Regions from separate parts of the Methylobacterium sp. WL120 genome, predicted to be linked through region 1. Evidence: predicted binding sites of a transcription regulator. Region 1 holds the regulator's gene; each other region holds the start of a gene.

Evidence for each region. The regulator PhoB, encoded in region 1, activates phosphate uptake and scavenging genes when phosphate is short. The targets are predictions, from matches to a motif close to TGTCATNNANCTGTCAT.
Region 2: the regulator PhoB is predicted to act here: its motif matches at 4,781-4,797, upstream of FV229_RS15020 (inorganic phosphate transporter).
Region 3: the regulator PhoB is predicted to act here: its motif matches at 4,069-4,085, upstream of FV229_RS06065 (DUF465 domain-containing protein).

What each region holds. Positions count from the first base shown of each region.
Region 1 is NZ_VRUT01000062.1:13,052-20,706, reverse strand. It holds gene pstS (phosphate ABC transporter substrate-binding protein PstS) at 102-1,142, shown strand; gene pstC (phosphate ABC transporter permease subunit PstC) at 1,333-2,313, shown strand; gene pstA (phosphate ABC transporter permease PstA) at 2,325-3,215, shown strand; gene pstB (phosphate ABC transporter ATP-binding protein PstB) at 3,266-4,084, shown strand; gene phoU (phosphate signaling complex protein PhoU) at 4,116-4,829, shown strand; gene phoB (phosphate regulon transcriptional regulator PhoB) at 4,892-5,593, shown strand; gene FV229_RS13345 (protein-disulfide reductase DsbD domain-containing protein) at 5,590-7,655, opposite strand, start outside.
Region 2 is NZ_VRUT01000074.1:15,644-23,298, forward strand. It holds gene FV229_RS14995 (hypothetical protein) at 1-33, shown strand, start outside; gene FV229_RS15000 (hypothetical protein) at 77-463, opposite strand; gene FV229_RS15005 (hypothetical protein) at 640-1,113, opposite strand; gene FV229_RS15010 (malonate decarboxylase subunit alpha) at 1,332-3,323, opposite strand; gene rsgA (ribosome small subunit-dependent GTPase A) at 3,691-4,704, shown strand; gene FV229_RS15020 (inorganic phosphate transporter) at 4,850-6,487, shown strand; partial or broken gene FV229_RS15025 (MFS transporter) at 6,622-7,655, shown strand, end outside.
Region 3 is NZ_VRUT01000019.1:11,419-19,073, reverse strand. It holds gene FV229_RS06095 (aminotransferase class I/II-fold pyridoxal phosphate-dependent enzyme) at 1-183, shown strand, start outside; gene FV229_RS06090 (hypothetical protein) at 240-686, opposite strand; gene FV229_RS06085 (tetratricopeptide repeat protein) at 861-1,730, opposite strand; gene FV229_RS06080 (5-(carboxyamino)imidazole ribonucleotide synthase) at 2,006-3,106, opposite strand; gene purE (5-(carboxyamino)imidazole ribonucleotide mutase) at 3,103-3,600, opposite strand; gene FV229_RS06070 (DUF465 domain-containing protein) at 3,723-3,941, opposite strand; gene FV229_RS06065 (DUF465 domain-containing protein) at 4,099-4,281, shown strand; gene FV229_RS06060 (propionyl-CoA synthetase) at 4,438-6,369, shown strand; gene FV229_RS06055 (NADH:flavin oxidoreductase/NADH oxidase) at 6,500-7,618, shown strand.

The DNA.
Region 1 (7,655 bases):
AGCCAGGCGGCTGCGGCCGCCGGACTGCCGGACGGCCGGCGCGATTCCGCACCTGCGGATCCGCGCCCCTCGGACGCGCTCGACGGATGACGGAGATCGATGTGAAACCCTTCACCTACGCGCTCGCCCTCGGCCTCGCGACGGCCCAGCTCGCCTTCCCGGCGCTCGCCGCCGACATCACCGGCGCCGGTGCGACCTTCCCGTTCCCGGTCTATTCCAAGTGGGCGGAAGCCTACCGCAAGGACACCGGCACCGGCCTGAACTACCAGTCGATCGGCTCGGGCGGCGGCATCAAGCAGATCCAGGCCAAGACGGTCGACTTCGGCGCCACCGACGCGCCGCTGAAAGGTCCGGCCCTGGAGAAGGACGGCCTCGTCCAGTTCCCGACCGTGATGGGCGGTGTCGTCGCCGTCGTGAACATCCCCGGCATCGAGCCGGGCAAGCTCAAGCTCACCGGCGACGTGATCGCCGACATCTACGCCAACAAGATCACCAAGTGGTCCGACCCGAAGATCGCCGCGCTGAACGACGGGCTGAAGCTGCCCGACGCCAACATCACCCCGGTCTACCGCTCGGACGCGTCGGGCACGACGAACATCTTCACCACCTACCTCAGCCAGGTCTCGGAGGGCTGGAAGAAGGAGTTCGGCGCCGCCACCACCGTGAGCTGGCCCGCCGGCCAGGGCGGCAAGGGCAACGAGGGCGTCACCGCCACCGTCAAGCAGGTCCCGAACGCCATCGGCTACGTCGAGTCGGCCTACGCCAAGCAGAACAAGCTCAGCTACGCGCTGATCCGCAACAAGGCCGGCAAGTTCCCGCAGCCGGACGACAAGGCGTTCCAGGCCGCCGCCGCCAGCGCCGACTGGAAGAGCCAGCCCGGCTTCGGCATCACGCTCACCGACCAGGCGGGCGAGGATGCGTGGCCGATCACGGCCGCGACCTTCATCCTCGTCCACAAGGAGGCCGCCGACCCGGCGAAGTCCGCCGACGTGCTGAAGTTCTTCGACTGGGCCTACAAGAACGGCGACAAGCTCGCCTCCGACCTCGACTACGTTCCGCTGCCGGACGCCGTCGTCGGCCTGATCCACGAGGAGTGGAAGCAGGTGAAGGGCAAGGACGGGAAGCCCGTCCTCGGCATGTGAGGCCGACGGCGCGGGGCGGACTCCACCGCGCGCCTCGATCGTCGACTCGTCGGGGGGGCCCCCCGACCCCCGAGCGGACCGGCTTCCTCCCATCCGGTCTCACTCCCATCCGGTCTCACTCGCATCCGGTCTCGCCCTCGCGCCCGGCCGCACGGCGCGCTACCACCCCAGACGGTGAAAAGAACCGCGGATGACCGCCTTGACCGAACAGATCGCCCTGACGCGCTCCGGCACGAGCACGCGCTCGCGAAAGGGGCCGAGCAAGGGCCTCGACGCCCTGTTCCGCGCCGCCTCCTACGGTTCGGCCCTGCTGGTGCTGGTGGTGCTCGCCGGCATCCTCGGGTCGATCCTCTACGGCGGCTGGCCCGCCTTCCGCGAGTTCGGCTTCGGCTTCCTCACCTCCAGCGCCTGGAACATCGGCACGGAGCAGTACGGCGCCCTCGTCGCCGTCACCGGAACCCTCGCCTCGGCGCTGCTGGCCCTGGTGATCGGCGTGCCGATCTCGCTCGGCATCGCGATCTACCTGACGCAGCTCTGCCCCGGCTGGGCGCGCAAGCCCGTCGGCATGACGATCGAGCTGCTCGCCGCGGTGCCGAGCATCATCTACGGCATGTGGGGCCTGTTCATCTTCGCCCCATTCTTCGCCCGCTTCGTGCAGATGCCGGTCTCGAACGTCGTCGAGAGCCTGCCGATCGTCGGGACGCTGCTCTACGCCCGCGTGCCCTCGGGCGTCGGCGTGCTCACCGCCGGCATCATCCTGGCGATCATGATCGTGCCGTTCGTGGCCTCGATCGCCCGCGACATGCTCGACCAGATCCCGACGATCCTGCGCGAGAGCGCCTACGGCATCGGCTGCACCACCTGGGAGGTGGTCCGCCACGTCCTGCTGCCGCAGGCCTCCGTCTCCATCATCGGCGCGATCATGCTCGGCCTCGGCCGCGCCCTCGGCGAGACCATGGCGGTGACCTTCGTGGTCGGCAACGCCAACCGGCTCTCGGCCTCGGTGTTCGACCCCGGCTCGACCATCGCTTCGCGGATCGCCAACGAGTTCAACGAGGCCGACGGCCTGCAGCTGAACTCGCTGATGGCTTTGGGCTGCATCCTGTTCGCGATCACCTTCGTCGTCCTGATCATCGCCCGCTTCCTGACGCGCCGCGTCAAGGTCGCCTGAGGGAGCCCGTCGTGGACGCCAACAACACGATCCGTCCCGCGCCGGCCCTCAAGCCGACCCGCATCCGCGGCAGCCGCCGGGTCGCCGACCGCACCCTGCGCCTCGCCTGCCTCCTTGCCACCGTGCTCGGCGCTGTCGTCCTCGGCTCGATCCTCCTGATGCTGATCATCGAGGGCGCGCGCGGGTTCTCGCCGCTGCTGTTCACCCAGCCGACGCCCGGCCCGGGCTCGGAAGGCGGCGGCATCGCCAACGCCATCCTCGGCAGCCTGGTGCTCACCGGCATCGGCATCCTCGTCGCCACGCCGATCGGCCTGATGGCCGGCACCTACCTCGCCGAGTACGGCCGCGGCTCGAAGCTCGCCGAGGTGATCCGCTTCCTCAACGACATCCTGCTCTCCGCGCCCTCGATCCTGATCGGCCTGTTCGTCTACACCCTGATGGTGCGGCCGATGGGGAGCTATTCGGGCTGGGCCGGCGGCGTGGCGCTGGCGATCATCGCGACGCCGGTGATCGTGCGCACCACCGAGGACATGTTGCGCCTCGTCCCCGGGACGCTGCGCGAGGCCGGCGTCGCGCTCGGCGCCCCGATGTCGACGGTGATCCGCAGCGTGACGTGGCGGGCGGCGTCGGCCGGCATCGTTACCGGCATCATCCTGGCGCTCGCCCGCATCGCCGGCGAGACCGCGCCGCTGCTGTTCACGGCGCTCAACAACAACTCTTGGTTCAGCCGCGACCTGATGGGCGGCGTCGCGAACCTGCCGGTGATGATCTACCAGTTCGCGCTCTCGCCCTATCCGAACTGGCAGCAGCTCGCCTGGGCCGGCGCGCTCCTGATCACCATGACGATCCTGCTGCTCTCGGTCGTCGCCCGCTTCGTCATCAAGCCGCAGACCGCGCGCTGATGTCCATGGGGACCCTGAACCCGCCGCCGGCACCCACGAGGAACACGACGATGAACGCCGCCCCCGCGATCAGCGCTTCCCAGTTCGACGGCCGGAACCCGGCCGACGAGCACGCGCCCATCCGCATCGCCGCCAGGGAGCTGAACTTCTATTACGGGCAGTTCCACAGCCTGAAGAACATCAACCTCGACTTCCACGACCGCCAGGTCACCGCCCTGATCGGCCCGTCCGGCTGCGGGAAGTCGACCCTTCTGCGCACCTTCAACCGGATCTACAGCCTCTACCCGGAGCAGCGCGCCGAGGGTCAGGTGCTGCTCGACGGCCAGAACGTGCTCGACGCCAACGTCGACCTGAACGAGCTGCGCTCGCGCATCGGCATGGTGTTCCAGAAGCCGACGCCGTTCCCGATGTCGATCTACGACAACGTCGCCTTCGGCCTGCGCCTCTACGAGAAGCTGCCGAAATCCGAGCTCGACGGCCGCGTCGAGTCGGCCCTGCGCAAGGCCGCCCTGTGGGACGAGGTGAAGGACAAGCTCAAGCAGTCCGGCATGGGCCTCTCCGGCGGCCAGCAGCAGCGCCTGTGCATCGCCCGCACGGTGGCCCAGAGCCCCGAGGTGATCCTGTTCGACGAGCCGACCTCGGCCCTCGACCCGATCTCGACCGGGCGCATCGAGGAGCTGATCGAGCAGCTGCGCAGCGAGTTCACGATCGTCATCGTGACCCACAACATGCAGCAGGCCGCGCGCATCTCGCAGTTCACCGCCTTCATGTATCTCGGCGAAGTCATCGAGGTCGGTCCGACCAACCGCATCTTCATGAACCCGACCGTGCGTCAGACCCAGGACTACATCACCGGCCGCTTCGGCTGAGCCGCATACGGATCGATCGAGGACCAAGCCCATGCCCGGCCACATCGTCACGTCCTACGACACCGACCTCGAGGACCTGCGCCGCTCGATCTCCGAGATGGGCGGCGTCGCCGAGAAGATGATGACCGAGGCGACCGACGCCCTCGTTCGCCGCGACACCCAGCTCGCCCAGGCGGTGATCCTCGCCGACAAGCGCCTCGACACCCTCCAGCGCGAGATCGAGGAGCGCTCGGTGCTGCTCATCGCCCGGCGCCAGCCGATGGCGATCGACCTGCGCGAGACGATCTCGGCGATCCGCGTCTCGGGCGACCTCGAGCGCATCGGCGACCTCGCCAAGAACATCGCCAAGCGCGTCGTCGCGATCAGCGACCAGGCCCAGGCGCAGAAGATCGTGCTCGGCGTGCAGCACATGAGCGACCTGGTGCAGGAGCAGCTCAAGGACGTGCTCGACGCCTATGCCAGCCGCGACGTCTCGGCGGCGCACAACGTCTGGGAGCGGGACGGCGAGATCGACGCGCTCTACAACTCGCTGTTCCGCGAGTTGTTGACGTACATGATGGAAGATCCGCGCAACATCTCGTTCTGCACGCACCTGCTGTTCTGCGCCAAGAACGTCGAGCGCATCGGCGACCACACCACCAACATCGCCGAGACGATCCATTATCTCGCCACCGGCGAGAACCTCGCCGGCGACCGCCCGAAGAACGACGCGTCGAACTACGCGACGGTGACGCCCGGCGCCTGAGACGCCTGTCGGCGTCTCACGGCGGCCAAGGAAGTCGGGCGGCCCGCCCGGGAGTGCCCTGCATGCGTACGCGGATCCTGATCGTCGAGGACGAGGAGGCGCTCACCACCCTCCTGCGCTACAACCTCGAAGCCGAGGGCTTCGAGGTCGATTCCGCAGCCCGCGGCGACGAGGCCGAGCTGCGCCTGCAGGAGCAGGTGCCGGACCTGATCCTGCTCGACTGGATGCTGCCCGGCCTCTCGGGGATCGAGCTGTGCCGCCGGGTGCGGGCGCGGCGCGAGACGGCGTCCCTGCCGGTCATCATGCTGACGGCGCGCGGCGAGGAGGGCGACCGCATCCGCGGCCTCGGGACCGGGGCCGACGACTACATCGTCAAACCGTTCTCCGTGCCGGAGCTCCTGGCCCGGGTCCGCGCGCTGCTGCGCCGGGCCAAGCCGACCCATGTCGCGAACCTCCTGGAGGCCGGCGACATCGAGCTCGACCGCGACAGCCACCGCCTGCGCCGGGCGGGCAGCGAGATCCACCTCGGGCCGACCGAGTTCAAGCTGCTCGAATTCCTGATGCAGAGCCCCGGCCGGGTCTATTCCCGCGAGCAGCTCCTCGACGGCGTCTGGGGCCACGACGTCTACATCGACGAACGCACCGTCGACGTGCATGTCGGCCGCCTGCGCAAGGCCCTGAACCGCACCGGCGAGACCGACCCGATCCGCACCGTCCGCGGTTCGGGCTACGCCTTCGACGAGACGTTTTCGGGCGAGGATTAGGGCACCTTCGTTCCCGCGCCCGCGAGCCCCGCGCTGCGGCCCGTCGCCGTCACGGCGTCCAGCGCGCTCAGCACCGTGCCCTCGGTGAGGATCTGCGGCAGCACCGTCGGCTCGCCTGGCCCTGCGTAGAGCAGGTAGAGCGGCACGCCGCTGCGGCCGTGTCGCTCGAGCAGGCGGGTGATCTCCGGATTCTGGTTGGTCCAGTCGCCCTTGAGGTAGGTGACGTCGCGGGCGCGCATCGCCGCGCCGACCGCCGCCGTCCCGAGCGAGGTGCGCTCGTTGACCTGGCAGGTGATGCACCACGCCGCGGTCATGTTGACGAAGACCGGCCGGCCGCCGGCCAGCAGCGCGTCGAGGCGCGCCTGCGTGAACGGCTCGACGCCCTCGGCCCTGGCCTGGGCGCCCGGCGCGATCCGGTCGCGGTCGAGGGTGAGGGCGAGCGCCGCCACGCCGACGACGGCGAGCACCGCGAGGCCGCGGGCGAGCTGCGCCCGCACCGGGCGCGCGTCGCGGCCGAGTTCCCACGCCCAGGCGGAGAAGCCGAGCAGCACCAGTCCGAGCAGCGCGGCGAGCAGGCCCTGCGGCCCGACCTGCTGGGCCAGCACCCAGACCAGCCAAGCGACCGTGGCGTAGATCGGGAAGGCCAGCGCCTGCTTCAGCACGTCCATCCAGGCGCCCGGGCGGGGCAGGGCGCGGAGCGCCGCCGGCCACAGGGTCAACGCCAGGAAGGGCAGGGCGAGGCCGAGGCCGAGGCTCGCGAACACCACGAGGCCGGCGGCCGTCGACTGCGTCAGCGCGAAGCCCACCGCCGAGCCCATGAAGGGGGCGGTGCAGGGCGTCGCCACCACGGTCGCGAGCACGCCGGTGAAGAACGAGCCTTCGAGCCCGGCCCGCCGGGTCAGCCCGTCGCCGAGGCCGGCGAGCCGCCCGCCGAGGTGGAGCATGCCCGACAGGCTCAGGCCCATGGCGAAGAGCAGGTAGGCCAGGGCGGCCACCACGGTGGGCGATTGCAGCTGGAAGCCCCAGCCGATCCCGGCTCCCCCGGCCTTCAGCGCGATCAGCAGCGAGGCCAGCACCAGGAACGCCGCCAGCACGCCCGCCGTGTAGGCGAGCCCGTGCAGGCGGACCCGCCCCGGCGCCTCGCCGGAATGCTTCACCAAGCTGAGCACCTTGATCGACAGAACCGGGAAGACGCAGGGCATCAGGTTGAGGATCAGGCCGCCCAGCAGCGCGAGGCCGGCCGCGGTCCAGAGCGTCAGGGTCTCGGCCGGCTCGGTGCGCGGGATCGCCGGCGCCACGCTCGGCATCGCGCTGCCGGCCGCGAGCGGCGCCTCGTCGCCCAGCGCGAAGGCCTGGCGGACGAGACCGTCGCCGGTCTCCTCCTCGATCGCCAGCACGCCGGGCAGGCTCTCGGGCGCGGCGTCGGTGGGCGTCGCGCGGGTCAGCGTCAGGTGGAGGCCGGCCGCGTCCACGGTGAAGGGCTGCGGCGCGGCGTTCTCGATCGCCGTCTCGGAATAGGGAAAGAACGCCACCGCGCGGAGCCTGTCCGCGGCGAGGCCCGGCGCGTCGAGGTCCAGGGCGAGGCGGTCGCCCTGGCTCGACAGCCGCACCGGCCACGGCGAGGCCTTGGGCAGGGCGGCGCGGGCACGCACGAACAGCGCGGCGTTGGCCGGATCGGCCGCGGCCTCGCGGGCGACCGGCAGGGTCAGGGCGAGGTCGGCCGAGCCGGGGATGCATTCCTTCTCGCACACGAGATAGGTGAGCTTGCCCGCAAGCGTCACGGGGGCTGCCGGGTCGAGGCTCGGCGGCGGCGTCACCCGCACGAGCAGGATCGCCTCGCCCTCGTAGCCGAAGTTCATCAGCGTCGCGATCGGGATGCGGTGCGGTGCCGGCCACTGGATCGCCGAGGCCGAGAAGCCGGCCGGCAGCGTCCAGGTCACCTCCGGCGGCAGGCCCGAATCGCCGGGGTTGCGCCAGTAGACGTGCCAGCCCGGCTTCATCGCCATGCGGATGGCCACGGTGAACGGCGTGGCGCCGGCCACCGCCGCAGGCTCCGCCACGA
Region 2 (7,655 bases), on a different contig from region 1:
GGCATCATCAGCGACGAGTTTTCCGCATCCTGAAGGTTCCCCTCGGCGCCGATCGCCCCGGACCCTCGGGATCGCTTCACCGGGTCTGCGTGTCGCCCTTCGCGGGCTTGGTGTTCGAAGACTCGGTGTTCGAAGACTCGGCCTTCAGGCAGGCATAGGTTCGCCTGAGCCAGATCTGCGCTTCGGCTTCCGCGGCCACCGCGATGGCGGCGCGATCCTCCGCAAGCCGCGCCCGCGCCTCGGCCTGCCGAAGCCGCTCCTCCGCCCCGTCGGCGCGCAGGCTGGCCGCCACGGCCGCGGCTTCGGCGGTGTGGGCTCGCCGCTCGGCCTCCTCCGTCTGATCAAGGCTGCGGCGGATCATCGCCCGCGCGTGCCGGGACATCGCCTGCGCGACGTCGTGCATCCGGCGAAGGTGCGCGCCGGCCTCGCGGATCTGCGCGATGGCCGACGGCCAATCGACCACCTGACCCGGTCCGGACGGTCCGCCCGCGACCTCCGGAGCCGCGAACAGAGGAACGACCGTGTTCGCCGCCGTCGCATCGGCCGCGACCCTCGAACGGCCGCGCCCGGCCTCGGCCGCCCGGACATCCGGCTCATCCGCCATCGGCGCGGCCGCGGGACGTCGCGCGACAGGGGCCATCAGGCACTCCGCTTCAGGTCCGGATCCAGGCCGAACTCGCTCGCGATCGTGTCGTAGACGCGGGACAGCCAGTCCTCGGCGATGCGCGCCCGCTCCTCCGCCGCAGCCACCCGCTCGTCCGCGGCCCTGAGCAGGGCATCGGTTCGGCTCTGGATCTCGACCACCCGCGCCTCGGCCGCCCGGACGCGCTCTCCGGCGCTCTTCACATCCTCGCGGACGCGTTCGAGAACCTCTTGGACGTGCATCTCCTTCTTCTGGACCGCGGCCTCGACCGCGCGGGTCTGATGGGCCGCGTGACGGACGCAATCGATCAGCTTCGACCAATCCTGCGACGGCGAAGGCCGCGCCGGGACGGCTGCGACGCTGCCGCCGGACGTGCCGACCAGCCGCAGTACGTTCGCGAGATGGCTCTCGGCGGCCGGCGCCGGCTCGGAGGCCTTCTCCCAAGGATACTCGTTCGCCGGACCCATCATGACCCTTCCGCCACCGCCACCGTCATCCCGAATATGCCATCCGCGGGCCGTCCGGGAGAAGCCGTCTAGGAAGCGTGAAAAGGCCGCCTTGTCCACCCGGACGATGCCATCCCGCCACGGGCGGATGTGCGACCGCGATCGGGCCGGCGCTCACCGGCCCTGTTCCGCCTGCGTGGGTCTCAGGCCGAAGCCGGCCCGGACGACCGCCGGACCGTGGGTCAGCTGGCGGCGCGCAACGGGATGACGTCGGCCAACGCCTGCTGCGCGGCCGCCTCGCGCTCGGCGGCTTCGAGGAAGGCGTGGGCCTCCGAGCGGCGCTCGAACACGTGCGGGGCGAGGCCGCGGCGGCTCAGGGCCTCCTGCATCTTCAGGCGCAGGAAGGCGCTCGTCGCGTAGCGCGTCGTCGTGAGGTAGTGGTACTTCGACAGGTACTCGATCATCTCGGCGTAGTCGTCGTAGAGGTTCTCGCCGATGCGGAACCCGTCGTGGTTGACCACCGAGTTCACCCGCTGCCCGGCCTTCAGGCAGGCGGTCTCGAGCACCTGCCGCAGGGCGTCGATGTCGCCCTTCGAGCGGACCTGCCAGCCTTCGAGGTTGACGAAGAGCAGGTTTCGGCCCGGGTCGTAGCTGACCCGGTCGGGCAGGTTGAGGTTCAGGAGGTCGGCCAGGAGCTCCATCGGCTCGTCGCGGAAGATGCGCAGGTCCATCGGGATCGGGTTCTCGATCACCGGCGTGAAGTCCATGTGGGCGAGGATGTCGCGGCCGATGTCGATGCCCGGAGCCACCTCGATCAGCTCCAGCCCGGCCTGCGTCAGGTTGAAGACGCAGCGCTCCGTCACGTAGAGCACCGGCTGGCGGCGCTCCTGCGCGAACGGCCCGCTGAAGGTGTTCTGCTCGACGGCCGCCACGAACTTGCGCGAGCGCCCCTCCTGCACGATCCGCAGGCGCCCCTCGTCGATCTCGGTGACGAGGCCGCCGGAGGTGAAGGTGCCGGCGAACACCACCTTGCGGGCGTTCTGCGAGATGTTGATGAAGCCGCCGCAGCCGTTGAGCCGGCCGCCGAAGCGGCTGGTGTTGACGTTGCCGGCGCCGTCGCATTCGGCGAGCCCCAGGCAGGTCATGTCGAGGCCGCCGCCGTCGTAGAAGTCGAACATCTGGTTCTGGTCGATGATCGCGTCGGCGTTGGTCGCCGCGCCGAAGCTCGAGCCCGAGGCCAGCACGCCGCCTACCGCCCCGGCCTCGGTCGTCAGGGTGATGTAGGGGGTGACCTTCTCCTCGTTGGCGACCGACGAGATGCCTTCGGGCGCGCCGACGCCGAGGTTGACCACGCCGTTCGGCGGCAGCTCGAACGCGGCGCGGCGCGCGATGATCTTGCGCGCGTCGAGCGTCATCTTCTTGAGGCCGGTCACCGGCACGCGGATCTCGCCGGCGAGCGCCGCGTCGTGCTGGACGCCGTAATTCATGCGGTGGTGCTCGGGCGGCGCCACCACGACGCAGTCGACCAGGATGCCCGGCACGCGCACGTCCTTGGGCTTGATCGAGCCCTGCTCGACGATGCGCTCCACCTGCGCGATGACGATGCCGCCGTTGTTGCGCGCCGCCATCGCCTGGGCGAGGTTGTCCAGCGTCAGCGCCTCCTTGGAGACGCAGAGGTTGCCCGACGGGTCGGCGCTGGTGGCGCGGATGAAGGCGACGTCGATCTTGGTGGCCCGGTAGAACAGCCACTCCTCGCCCTCGACTTCCACGACCTTGACGATCTCCTCGGTGGTCAGGGTGTTCACCCGGCCGCCGCCGTGGCGCGGGTCGACGTAGGTGTGCAGGCCGACCTTCGAGAACAGGCCCGGCTGGCCGGCCGCGCAGGCGCGGTAGAGCTGCGAGATCACGCCCTGCGGCAGGTTGTAGCCGCGGATGCGGTTGTCCTGGGCGGCCTGCGCCACCTTCGGCATCCGCCCGAAGTTCGCCGCGATCACCCGCCCGAGCAGGCCCTCGTGGTGGAGGCGCCCGGTGCCCAGCCCTTTGCTGTCGCCGGCGCCCGCCGTCATGATCAGGGTGAGGTTGCCGGGCGCGCCGGTCTCGACGAAGCGCTTCTCGAGGGCGGCGTGCAGCGCCTCGGGGATGCAGCTCTGCACGAAGCCGGTCGTCGTGACGACGTCGTCGGTGCGGATGAGCGCGATCGCCTCGTCGGCGCTGACGATCTTGTTCTTCTTCACGCCACTCTCCCTGCCGACGACCGTTCCGGTCTCGTTGCCGCTGTTCGGCGGCGCCTGTTGGGTCAGGCTCTATTCTTGACGGATCGCGACGGGATGGCCGCGCGAAACCGCATTCGGGGAGGTTAGGGCAAGCCGGCGCCACCCTGCAAACGAACATTATTTGTCGGGACGTTGAAATTAACTCGCTCGTCGGCCGAGAGAATATTGCATTCAGTCGGGCGGGGCTGGAACGCCAACCGCGGGCGGTCGCCGGGTCTCCTCGGCGAGTTCGGCCGGTCCGCGGCTCGCTGGTCAGCCGGCCGGCGCCGTGTCATGGGCTGAAGCCGTGACCGATCATCCCCACGCCCTCCCGGCCGCAGGCGCGGCCTTGTCATCCCCAGGCGCTCCCCTGCCGACCGAAGGCGCGGCCAGCCTCGGCTGGTCCGACTTCTTCGAGGACCAGCGCGCGCCGGCCGAGGCCGACTTCGCGCCGATGCGGATCGCCCTGGTCCACCGCTCCCGCCTGACCGCCCTGTCGACCGCCGGCCCCGTCGAGCTGCTGCTGCCGGTCCACGCCAGCACCGGCGACGTGACGGTCGGCGACTGGGTCCTGGCCGACCCGCGGACCCTGACCCTGCACCGGCGGCTGTCGCGCAGGACCGTGCTGCAGCGGCGCACCGAAGGCGGCAAGGTCCCGCAGGTGGCGGCCGCCAACGTCGACACCCTGTTCGTCGTCACCTCGTGCAACGCCGACTTCAACCCGGCCCGCCTGGAGCGCTACCTCGCGCTCGCCAACCAGGGCGGCACCGATCCGGTGATCCTCCTCACCAAGGGCGACCTGACCGACGACGTCGAGGCCTACCGCCGGCAGGCCGCAGCGCTCCAGCGCGGGTTGTCGGTGGTCGGCGTCAACCCGCGCAGCCCGGACGCCGCGGCGGCGCTGGCGCCCTGGTGCGGGCCCGGGCAGACCGTGGCGCTGGTCGGCTCGTCCGGCGTCGGCAAGTCGACGCTCGTCAACACGCTGGCCGGGCCCGGCCAGGACGCGCCGCAGGAGACCGGCGCGATCCGGGAGCACGACGCCAAGGGGCGCCACACCACGACGGCGCGCTCGCTGCACGCGATGGCGGGCGGCGGCTGGGTGATCGACACGCCGGGGATGCGCACGCTCCACGTCAGCGACGCCGCGGAGGGGATCGAGACGCTGTTCGCCGAGATCACCGAGCTGGCGCCCGACTGCCGGTTCCGCGACTGCACCCACGCCCACGAGCCCGGCTGCGCGGTGCAGGCCGCCATCGCCGAGGGCGCCCTCGACCCCGACCGCCTGGACCGCTGGCGCAAGCTCGTCGAGGAGAACCGCGACAAGACCCCGGCGACGGCGCCCCGCCGCCCGCGCAGGCACTGAGCGCGCGACCGGTCTTCAGGCTTTCGGGGAGTCGTAACCGCGCCGTCCGGCGCGGATCGGCCGTCCGTGCGCACGGCGTCACCGGACCGTCATGCGCGGCGCCTATCCGAAGGCGGCTGAACTCCGATCGCCGTCGAGATCCATCATGTCCGATTCCGCCAGCCTGACGCCGCCCCGGGTGGGCGCCGAACCGCGGCGCGCCTCGGGTCCGACGCTCGATCGCGGCATGCATCCGGGCGGGATCATCGCCTTCCTGCTCGTCCTGGTGGCGGGCCTGGTCTACGCCGTCGTCAGCCTGATCGCCGACATGAACGCCGTCGGCCAGTCGCCGCTGGCGATCGGCGCCTTCGTCCTCCTCGGGCTCGCCCTGCTGATCGCGCTCGCCTTCGAGTTCGTGAACGGCTTCCACGACACCGCCAACGCGGTGGCGACCGTGATCTACACCCACTCGATGCCGCCGCTCGTGGCGGTGATCTGGTCGGGTGCCTTCAACTTCCTCGGGGTGATGCTGTCCTCGGGCGCGGTGGCCTACGCCATCGTCACGCTGCTGCCGGTGGAGCTGATCCTGCAGGTCGGGTCCGGCGCCGGCTACGCGATGATCTTCGCCCTGCTCATCGCCGCGATCATCTGGAACCTCGGCACCTGGGCCTTCGGCCTGCCGAACTCCTCCTCGCACGCGCTGATCGGCTCGGTGATCGGCGTCGGGCTCGCCAACCAGCTGATGGCGCCGGAGGGCTCCGCGACCTCGGGCGTCGACTGGGCCCAGGCGCTCGGCGTGTTCAAGGCGCTGCTGTTCAGCCCGCTCATCGGCTTCGTCGCCGCGGCGCTCCTGCTGCTGGCGCTCAAGTTCACCGTGCGGCGCAAGGACCTCTACGAGGCGCCGAAGGGCGACACGCCGCCCCCGCTCTGGATCCGCTCGCTGCTGATCCTGACCTGCACGCTGGTCTCGTTCTTCCACGGCGGCAACGACGGCCAGAAGGGCATGGGCCTGATCATGCTGATCCTGATCGGCGCCGCGCCGACTGCCTACGCCCTCAACCGCACCATGGCCGACGACACCACGCCGGCCTTCATCCAGACCTCGCAGAACGCCAGCACGGTGTTCGCCAGCCACGCCGGCACCACGGCCCAGCCCGACGCCGCGGCCGCCCGCAAGGAGGTCTCGGACGCCCTCAAGACCAAGGACCTGAACCAGCCGGCGGTCTACGGCGCGCTGGCCGCACTCTCCACCGACATCGCCGCCAACGTGAAGAACTACGGCGCGATCAAGCAGGTGCCGGCGGCGCAGACCTCAAACCTGCGCAACGACATGTACCTCGCCACCGACGCGATCCGGCTGCTGCCGAAGAACGGCGCCAGCTTCTCGGAGGCCGAGGCCGGCACGCTGAAGGCCTATGCGGGCCTCCTCAACGACGGCACGCGCTACATCCCGACCTGGGTGAAGGTCTGCGTCGCCCTGGCGCTGGGGCTGGGCACCATGGTCGGCTGGAAGCGCATCGTCGTCACCGTCGGCGAGAAGATCGGCAAGACCCACCTCACCTACGCGCAGGGCGCCTCGGCCGAGCTCGTGGCCGCCGGCACGATCGGCCTGGCCGAGGTCTACGGCCTGCCGGTCTCGACCACGCACATCCTGTCCTCGGGCGTCGCCGGCACCATGGCGGCCAACGGCTCCGGGCTGCAGATGTCGACCGTGCGCAACATGGCGCTGGCGTGGGTGCTGACGCTGCCGGCGGCGATCACCCTGGCGGGCGTGCTGTTCTTCATCCTCCGCCACGTGTTCTGAACAGGGCCGCGCGGGCCGCGACGCGGTCCGCGCCCTGGCTCGAAGGTTGCATGCCAGGGCGCCGACGCCCGGACGCACCGCGCGGCGGCCGGCGCCGCCCGTGATCGCAGGCCGGGTCCCTCGCGCGGACTCCGATGCCGGCCCTGGTCCAACCCGTGCCCACGATCCCATCCGCGGCCGAGCGCGCGACGCGCGAGGCCGCGTACCGGACGATCACGTGGCGGCTGCTGCCGTTCTTGATGGCCCTCTGGATCCTGTCGTGGATCGACCGGGTCAACATCGGCTTCGCCAAGCTGCAGATGCTGGGCGACCTGAAGTTCAGCGAGACGGTCTACGGCGTCGGCGCCGGGATCTTCTTCGTCGGCTACTTCCTGTTCGAGGTCCCGAGCAACCTGCTGCTCGAACGGGTCGGCGCCCGCAAGACCATCGCCCGGATCACCATCCTCTGGGGGATCTGCTGCGTGGCGATGATGTTCGTCACCACCGTGCCGGCCTTCTACCTGCTCCGGCTCCTCCTCGGGATCTTCGAGGCCGGGTTCTATCCCGGGGTGATCCTGTACCTGACCTACTGGTATCCGACCGGGCGGCGGGCCCGCGTGTTCGGCCTGTTCATGTCGGCCTCGGCGCTCGCCGGCGTGATCGGCGGACCTCTGGCCGGCACGATCATGACGGGCCTCGACGGCGCCAACGGCTGGTCCGGCTGGCAATGGGTGTTCCTGATCGAGGGCATCCCGTCGATCCTCGCGGGCCTCGTCACGCTGGCCTACCTCACCGACCGGCCCGAGAAGGCCGGCTGGCTCGCGCCCGAGGCGCGGGCGCTGGTCGCCGCCGACCTCGCCCGCGACGCGGCGGCGCTCGGCCCCCGCGAGCACCGGATCCTGGCCTCACTCGCCGACCTGCGGGTCTGGCAGTGCATCGCGATCTTCTTCTGCATCGTCACGGCCAACTCCGCGCTCACCTTCTTCGGGCCGACGATCGTGCGCGAGGCCGGCTTCACCGATCCGGCGACAGTCGGCTGGATCATGTCGGGCGCCTACCTCTGCGGCGGGGCCGGGATGATCCTCAACGGCCGGCATTCGGACCGGACCGGCGAGGCGCGCTACCATTGCGGGCTCGCGGCCCTGGGCGGCTCCGTCTCGATCGCGCTCCTCGGCTTCCTCGTCCCGGG
Region 3 (7,655 bases), on a different contig from region 1:
GCGGCGCAGGATGCGCTGGCGCTCTCCGCGGCGCTCGAAGCGCGCGGTTTCCTCGTCGTGGCGATCCGGCCGCCGACCGTGCCCGACGGCACCGCGCGGCTGCGGGTGGCGTTCTCGGCGGCGCATGACGCGGCGCAGGTCGACGCGCTGGCCGACGCCATCCTCGCCCTGCGGTCGGCCTGACCGGAGCGAGAGCATTTTCGAGCGAGGTGGATGCCGGCTCGCGTGAAGAACATGCACTAGGACGCGAGGGCGACCTGTCGCGGCGGGGCGCCCCACGGGTCGTCTGCGGCGCTGGCGCGCGAGCGCGCCACGATCTGGCGCGACATCCTGATCGTCTCCCCGAGGCGGTCGATCGATTCGGAGACCGCGGCCTTCAGGAGCGTCGCCCGCAGCATCTCGGCGCGCTGCCCCGCCTGAGAGACGGGAGGGCGGTACCGGCCGTTGCGCGGAGCCTTGTTCAGCATCTCCCGGAACGGCACGTCCATCAGCAGCGCGCCGCCCGCGTCCACGATCTCGAACGCGTAGGGCATCGGGTCGTAGCCGGAGCGTGCGAGGTCCGCCGAGATGTCGAGGATGGCGCGGCAGACGTCGAGGTAGACCGCATCGAGGCCGCTGAACTCCAGTCCGATCTCGTCGCGCTCGAAACCGCCCGGTCCATGAAGATGGCAGTAAAAGTACGGCATTGGCGAAAGTGTGACAGATTTCGCGCCCCAGCGCATCCGGTTTGTTTTCGCAGCCGCTAACACAGGTGGTTTGCGCGCACGTGCATAAAGAATACGATGCGCGCCGTCGCGGCCTTGAAACGAAAAACGCCGCGCTCTCGCGCGGCGCCGATCGCAGGAACGTGCGGCGGAAGCTCAGTTGAACAGCGAGCCGACGCCGCCCTGCACGCGGCCGAGGCCCTGGCGCGCGATCGTGTTGTTCGGGTCGATGGTCGAGGCGCGCTGGTAGTTCTCCATCGCCTCCTTCTTCCGGTTCGACTTCTCGTAGGCGAGGCCGCGATAGGCCCAGGAGGTCGCGTCCTTGTTGTCGACGTTGAGCGCGGCGTTGTAGTCCTCGATCGCCTTGTCGTATTTGTTCGTGGCGATCAGGCTCTGGCCGCGGGCGGCGTAGGGCGCGCTGACGAAGGGGTTGCGGTCGATCGCGGCGTCGAAGTCGCCGATGGCGGCGATGTCCTGGCCCTGCTTCTGCCGGACCAGGCCGCGGGCGTGATACGCCTCGGCCGATTCCGGCATCAGGCGGATCGCGACGTTGAGGTCGCGCATCGCGCCTTCGAGGTCGCCCTGGGCGCGCAGCACGTTGGCGCGGCCGATATAGGCCGGGCCGTAATTCGGGTCGGAGGCGATCGCCTTGGTGAAGTCCTGCAGCGCGGCGTCGTTGCGGCCGGTCTGGCGATAGGCCAGCGCGCGGTTGTTGTAGGCCGAGCCCGAATTCGGGTCGATCTGCACCGCCTTGGTGAAGTCGCCGATCGCGTCGTTGAACTGGCCGGCGCGGGCGTAGGCCGCGCCACGGGTGTTGTAGGCGGCGGCGTCGTTGGGGTTACGCTGCACCACCTCGGTCAGCGAAGCGATGTTGACGTTGGTCGCGCCCGTGGTGTCCGCCTCCAGCACGGCGAATTGCCGCGAGCCGGCAGCGCTTCCCACGGTCTCGCAGCCGGCGAGCCCCACGCTCGCGAGCGCCGCGAGGCCGAGCAGAGCCCGTTGTAACCGCACGCTGTCTGACGTCATCGCCCCATTCCCCTCGGCACGGTGCTCAAGCCTTCAGCACGCCCGAATCCCTGATCCACGCACCCCGAGCGGCGCGGCCGGCGCGCGGCCGGTCCGATCCGGTTGCGTTGGCCCCAGCACGTTCGCGCATCGCGGTGAACGCCCGATTAAGCGCGGGCGACGATCCCGTTGATGCGGGCCGATGTGGCGAACGTATGGCTCGACGCGAAAAGTCGTCGCGAACGTCGAAGCGGGGGGCACGCGAGTCATCCGCTGTGGTGCAGATGCATCGGAGTTCAGGGCTTGAGGCGGGTGACGTGGCCCATCTTGCGGCCGGGCCGGGCCTCGCCCTTGCCGTAGAGGTGGAGGTGCGCGCCGGGCTCGGCCAGCACCGATCGCCAGCCTTCCACCTCGTCGCCGATGAGGTTGCGCATCTCGGCCTTCAATCCGCCCGGGCGGGACGGATCGCCCAGCGGCCAGCCGCAGACCGCGCGCACGTGCTGGGCGAACTGCGAGGTGGTCGTGCCCTCGATCGTCCAGTGCCCGGAATTGTGCACCCGCGGCGCGATCTCGTTCACGACGAGGCGCTCGGCGCCGTCGGCCTCGCGCACCAGGAACATCTCGACGGCGAGCACCCCGACGTAGTCGAGGGCGTCGGCGATCGTCCGGGCGATGCCGAGGGCGGCCTGCGCAGTCTCGGGTGCGATGCCCGGCGCTGGCACGCGGGTGACGGCGAGGATGTGGTCGCGGTGCTCGTTCTCGCACAGGTCGAAGGCGGCGAAGCTCCCGTCGCCGGACCGCGCCGCGACCACCGAGACTTCCCGCTCGAACGCGACGAAGCCTTCGAGGATCAAAGCCGCGCCGCCGAACTCGGCGAAGATCGCGTTGCGGTCCGATTCGGCCTCCGTCCGGATGATGCGCTGGCCCTTGCCGTCGTAGCCGAACCGGCGGGTCTTCAGCACGGCCGGGCGGCCGATCGCGTCGAGGGCGCGGGCGAAGTCGTCGGGCGTGTCGACGGCGCGGAACGGCGCCGTCGGGATGCCGAGGCGGTTGATGAAGTCCTTCTCCGACAGCCTGTCCTGCGTCGTCGCCAGCGCCGAGGCGCTGGGATGCAGGGCGGCGTGGGCCGCGAGCAGGTCGGCGGTCTCGCGCGGGATGTTCTCGAACTCGTAGGTCACCACGTCGACGCTTTGCGCGAATCGCGTCAGCGCCTCCGCGTCGTCGTAGGCGGCGCAGGTGGTCTTAGCCGCCACGTCGAAGGCCGGGCTGTCGGCATCGGGGCAGTAGATGTGGGCCTTGAGGCCCATGTTGGCCGCGGCCAGCGCGATCATGCGGCCGAGCTGGCCGCCGCCGACGATGCCGAGGGTGCCGCCGGGCGCGATGGTCTTTGGGGTCACGGGGTCTCGGTCTCCGGCCGTTCGGCGACGGATGCGGTCTGGGCCGCGCGCCAGGCGTCCAGGCGCTGGGCCAACGCGTCGTCGGACAGGGCGAGCACGGCGGCGGCGAGCAGCGCGGCGTTCACCGCGCCGGCCCGGCCGATCGCCAGGGTGCCGACGGGGATGCCGGCCGGCATCTGCACGATCGAGAGCAGGCTGTCCTGTCCCGACAACGCCTTCGATTCCACCGGCACGCCGAAGACCGGGAGGCTCGTCATCGCGGCGGCCATGCCCGGCAGGTGCGCCGCGCCGCCCGCGCCCGCGATCACGACCTTGAAGCCGGCAGCCTTGGCGCCCTTGGCGAAGGCCACCAGCCGGTCCGGCGTGCGATGAGCCGAGACGATGCGCGCGTCGTAGGCGACGCCGAGCGCGTCGAGGGTGTCGGCGGCGTTCCGCATGGTCGCCCAGTCGGACTGGCTGCCCATGATGATCGCGACCGCAGGCGACGGCACCATCCGCGTCAAACCCATTTCCTTCGCGATGCGGGCCGGTCGGCCCGTCCTCGCCGCTGGCAAGCTCGCCGCTTACAGGCGCCGACCCGGCGCGGCAAGGCGAGGCGCACCGGCATCCACCGGCATCAGGCGATGATGTCGGGGGTGATCTGGTCCTCGACGAAGGCGATCCTGTCGCGCAGCGTCAGCTTGCGCTTCTTCAGGCGCTGGATCTGCAGCTGGTCGCCGGCGACGTTGCGCTCGAGGGCATCGATCGCGTCGTCGAGGTCGCGATGCTCCTGTTTCAGCCGCGCCAGCTCGACGTCCAGTTCGGATTGCGCATCCGGGACCAACTCAACCGCCATCGCCGCCTTCGAAAACCAACCTGTGCCGGAATCGAGCATGCGTCAGGCACGCCCGAGCGGCAAGCATTCGTGAGGCATAGGCTGAGGATTGCCTTCGACAGCCGGCTCGACATGTGCCAGATTCCCCGCGTCGGAACGATGACAGGAGACACGACTCATGTCGCTGCAGACGCATCTGAGCCAGCTCACCCGGAAGCACGAAGCCCTCGAACGCGAAATCCACCAGGCGACGCTGAGGCCGTCCGAGGACGACCTGCACATCGCCGAGTTGAAGCGGCGCAAACTTCTCCTGAAGGACGAGATCAACCGGCTGCAGGCGGGCGTCGACACGCTGCACTGACGGACCTGTTTCGAAGCACGACACCGAGATCCGCCGCGCCGTCCCCCACGGCGCGGCTTTTTTATGCAGCCGCTCGATCCTGCGCGGCCCGCAATCCTGCTAGCTTCGCTGCCAGGAGGCGACCCCCGAAGAGGCCGCCCCGTCCGAGGAGCCGCCATGCCGACCGCCGACCCCTCCCCAGACCAGCCGTCGCGCTACGCCGCGGTGCATGAGCGCGCGATGCGCGACCCCGAGGGGTTCTGGCTCGACGCGGCGCGGGCGATCGATTGGACGACGGAGCCGACCCGGGCCTTCGAGCCCAAGTCCGGCCCCTACGGTCGCTGGTTCCCCGACGGGGCGCTGAACGCCTGCTGGAACGCCGTCGATCGGCACGTCGCCGGCGGCCGCGCGGAGCAGGTCGCGATCCGCTACGATTCGCCGGTCACGGGCACCAAGCGCGCCATCACCTATGCGGACCTCCTGCGCGAGGTCTCGGCCCTGGCCGCCGTGCTCGCCGACCTCGGCGTCGGCCGGGGCGACCGGGTGATCCTCTACATGCCGATGGTGCCTGAAGCCCTGTTCGGCATGCTCGCCTGCGCCCGCATCGGCGCGGTGCACTCGGTGGTGTTCGGCGGGTTCGCCGCCAACGAGCTGAGCGTCCGGATCGAGGACGCGGCGCCGAAGGTGGTGCTCGCCGCCTCCTGCGGCATCGAGCCGAGCCGGGTGGTCGCCTACAAGCCGCTGCTGGACGCCGCCCTCGCCACGGCCCGGCACAAGCCCGCCGCCTGCCTCATCCTTCAGCGCCCGCAAGCCCTCGCGAGCCTCGTCGAGGGCCGCGACCGGGATTGGGCCGAGGCGGTCGCGGCGGCCGAGGGGCGGGCGCCGGACTGCGTGCCGATGGCCGCGACCGACCCGCTCTACGTGCTCTACACCTCCGGCACCACCGGCAAGCCCAAGGGCGTGGTGCGCGACACCGGCGGCTACCTCGTCGCGCTCAGCTGGTCGATGTCCAACCTCTACGGCGTGCAGCCCGGCGAGACCTACTTCTGCGCTTCCGACATCGGCTGGGTGGTCGGCCATTCCTACATCGTCTACGCGCCGCTGCTGCACGGCTGCACCACGGTCCTGTACGAGGGCAAGCCGGTCGGCACCCCCGATCCCGGCGCGTTCTGGCGGGTCGTCGCCGAGACCGGCACGGTCTGCCTGTTCACGGCGCCGACGGCGCTTCGCGCCATCAAGAAGGAGGATTCGAAAGGCAGCCATGTGGCCGGCCACGACCTCTCGCGCTTCCGCACCCTGTTCCTGGCCGGCGAGCGCGCGGACCCGGATTCGGTCGCCTGGGCCGAGCGCGTGCTCGACCGGCCGGTGGTCGACCATTGGTGGCAGACCGAGACCGGCTGGCCGATCGCCGGCAACCCGGTCGGCCTGGGGCTGCTCCCGGTCAAGCACGGCAGCACCTGCGTGCCGATGCCGGGCTACGACGTGCAGGTGCTCGACGAGGGCGGCAAGCCGGTGCCCGCCGGCACGATGGGCACCATCGCGATCCGCCTGCCGCTGCCGCCGGGATGCCTGCCGACCCTGTGGGGCTCCGATACCCGGATGCGCACGAGCTATCTCGAGACCTTTCCCGGCTGGTACGACACATCGGATGCGGGCGTGATCGACGCCGACGGCTACATCACCGTGCTCGGGCGGACGGACGACATCATCAACGTCGCCGGCCACCGGCTTTCCACCGGCGGGATGGAGGCGGTGCTGTCGTCCCACCCCGACGTCGCCGAATGCGCGGTCATCGGCATCCGCGACGCGCTGAAGGGCGAGGCGCCCTGCGGTTTCGTCGTGCTCAAGGCGCAGGTCGCGCGCGACCCGACCGAGATCGAGCGTGAACTGGTCGCCAAGATCCGCGACGAGATCGGCCCCGTGGCCGCCTTCAAGCTCGCGCTTACGGTGCAGCGGCTGCCGAAGACCCGCTCGGGCAAGATCCTGCGCGCCACGATGAAGCGCATCGCCGACCACGAGCCCTGGACCATGCCGGCGACCATCGACGACGCGGGCGTCCTGGACGAGATCGGCGAAAGCCTGAAGGCGCGGGGGATCGGGGAGGGGTAGGGCGCGACCAGCCGCGTCGCGAAGGCAAGCCGAGGGCAGGGCCCGGCGGAGGACTGGCATGAGGCGGCGAACTGGCGTCCGCCCCGAGAGTGCGGCACACAGCGCGGGCCCCCGCAACCCGGAGTTGCCGATGACCGCCCGCCTGTTCGAACCGCTCAAGCTCGACGACCTGACGCTGGAGAACCGCATCCTGATCGCGCCGATGTGCCAGTACTCGGCGCGCGACGGCGAGGCGACCGACTGGCACATGATGCATCTCGGGCAGCTCGCGATGTCGGGCGCCGGGCTGCTGACGCTGGAGGCGACGGCGGTGTCGCCCGAGGCGCGCATCACGGCGTGGGACCTCGGGCTCTATTCCGACGGCTGCGAGCGGGCCTTGGGCCGGGTTCTGTCGGCGATCCGCGACTACGCGCCGATCCCGGTCTGCATCCAGATCGCCCATGCCGGCCGCAAGGCGTCGAGCCAGGCGCCGTGGGACGGCGGCCAGCAGATCGCGCCGGAGCATCCCTACGGATGGCGCACCGAGGCGCCGTCGGCGCTGGCGCACGGCGACGGCGAGGTGGCGCCCCACGCCCTCGACGCGGCGGACCTCAAACGCATCCGCGACGACTTCGTCGCGACCGCCAAGCGCGCGGTGCGCCTTGGGATCGAGGCGTTCGAGTTGCACGGCGCCCACGGCTACCTGCTCCACCAGTTCCTCTCGCCGCTCGCCAACCAGCGCACCGACGCCTACGGCGGCAGCCTGGAAAACCGGATGCGGTTCCCGCTGGAGGTGTTCGAGGCCGTGCGCGCGGTGGTGCCCGCGGGCCATCCGGTGTGGATGCGGGTCTCGGCCACCGACTGGGTCGAGGACGGCTGGGACCTGGAGGAGACCGTCGAACTCGCCCAGCGCCTGAAGCGGGCCGGCTCGCCGGCGATCCACGTCTCCACCGGCGGCGTCTCGCCGAAGCAGGCGATCAAGCTCGGGCCGGGCTACCAGGTGCCCTACGCCGAGCGGATCAAGGCCGAGACCGGGCTCGCGACCATGGCCGTCGGGCTGATCACCGAGCCGGCCGAGGCCGAGGCGATCCTGGCCGAGGGCCGGGCGGACGCGATCTCGCTCGCCCGCGCCATGCTCTATGATCCGCGCTGGCCCTGGCACGCGGCGGCCGAGCTCGGCGCGACCGTGCGGGCGCCCAAGCAGTACTGGCGCTCGCAGCCGCGGGCCTACAAGGACCTGTTCAAGGACCCGACCTTCGGACAGCGCTGATCGCGCTGAGCACCGAGCCTCGATCGCCCGGGCCTCG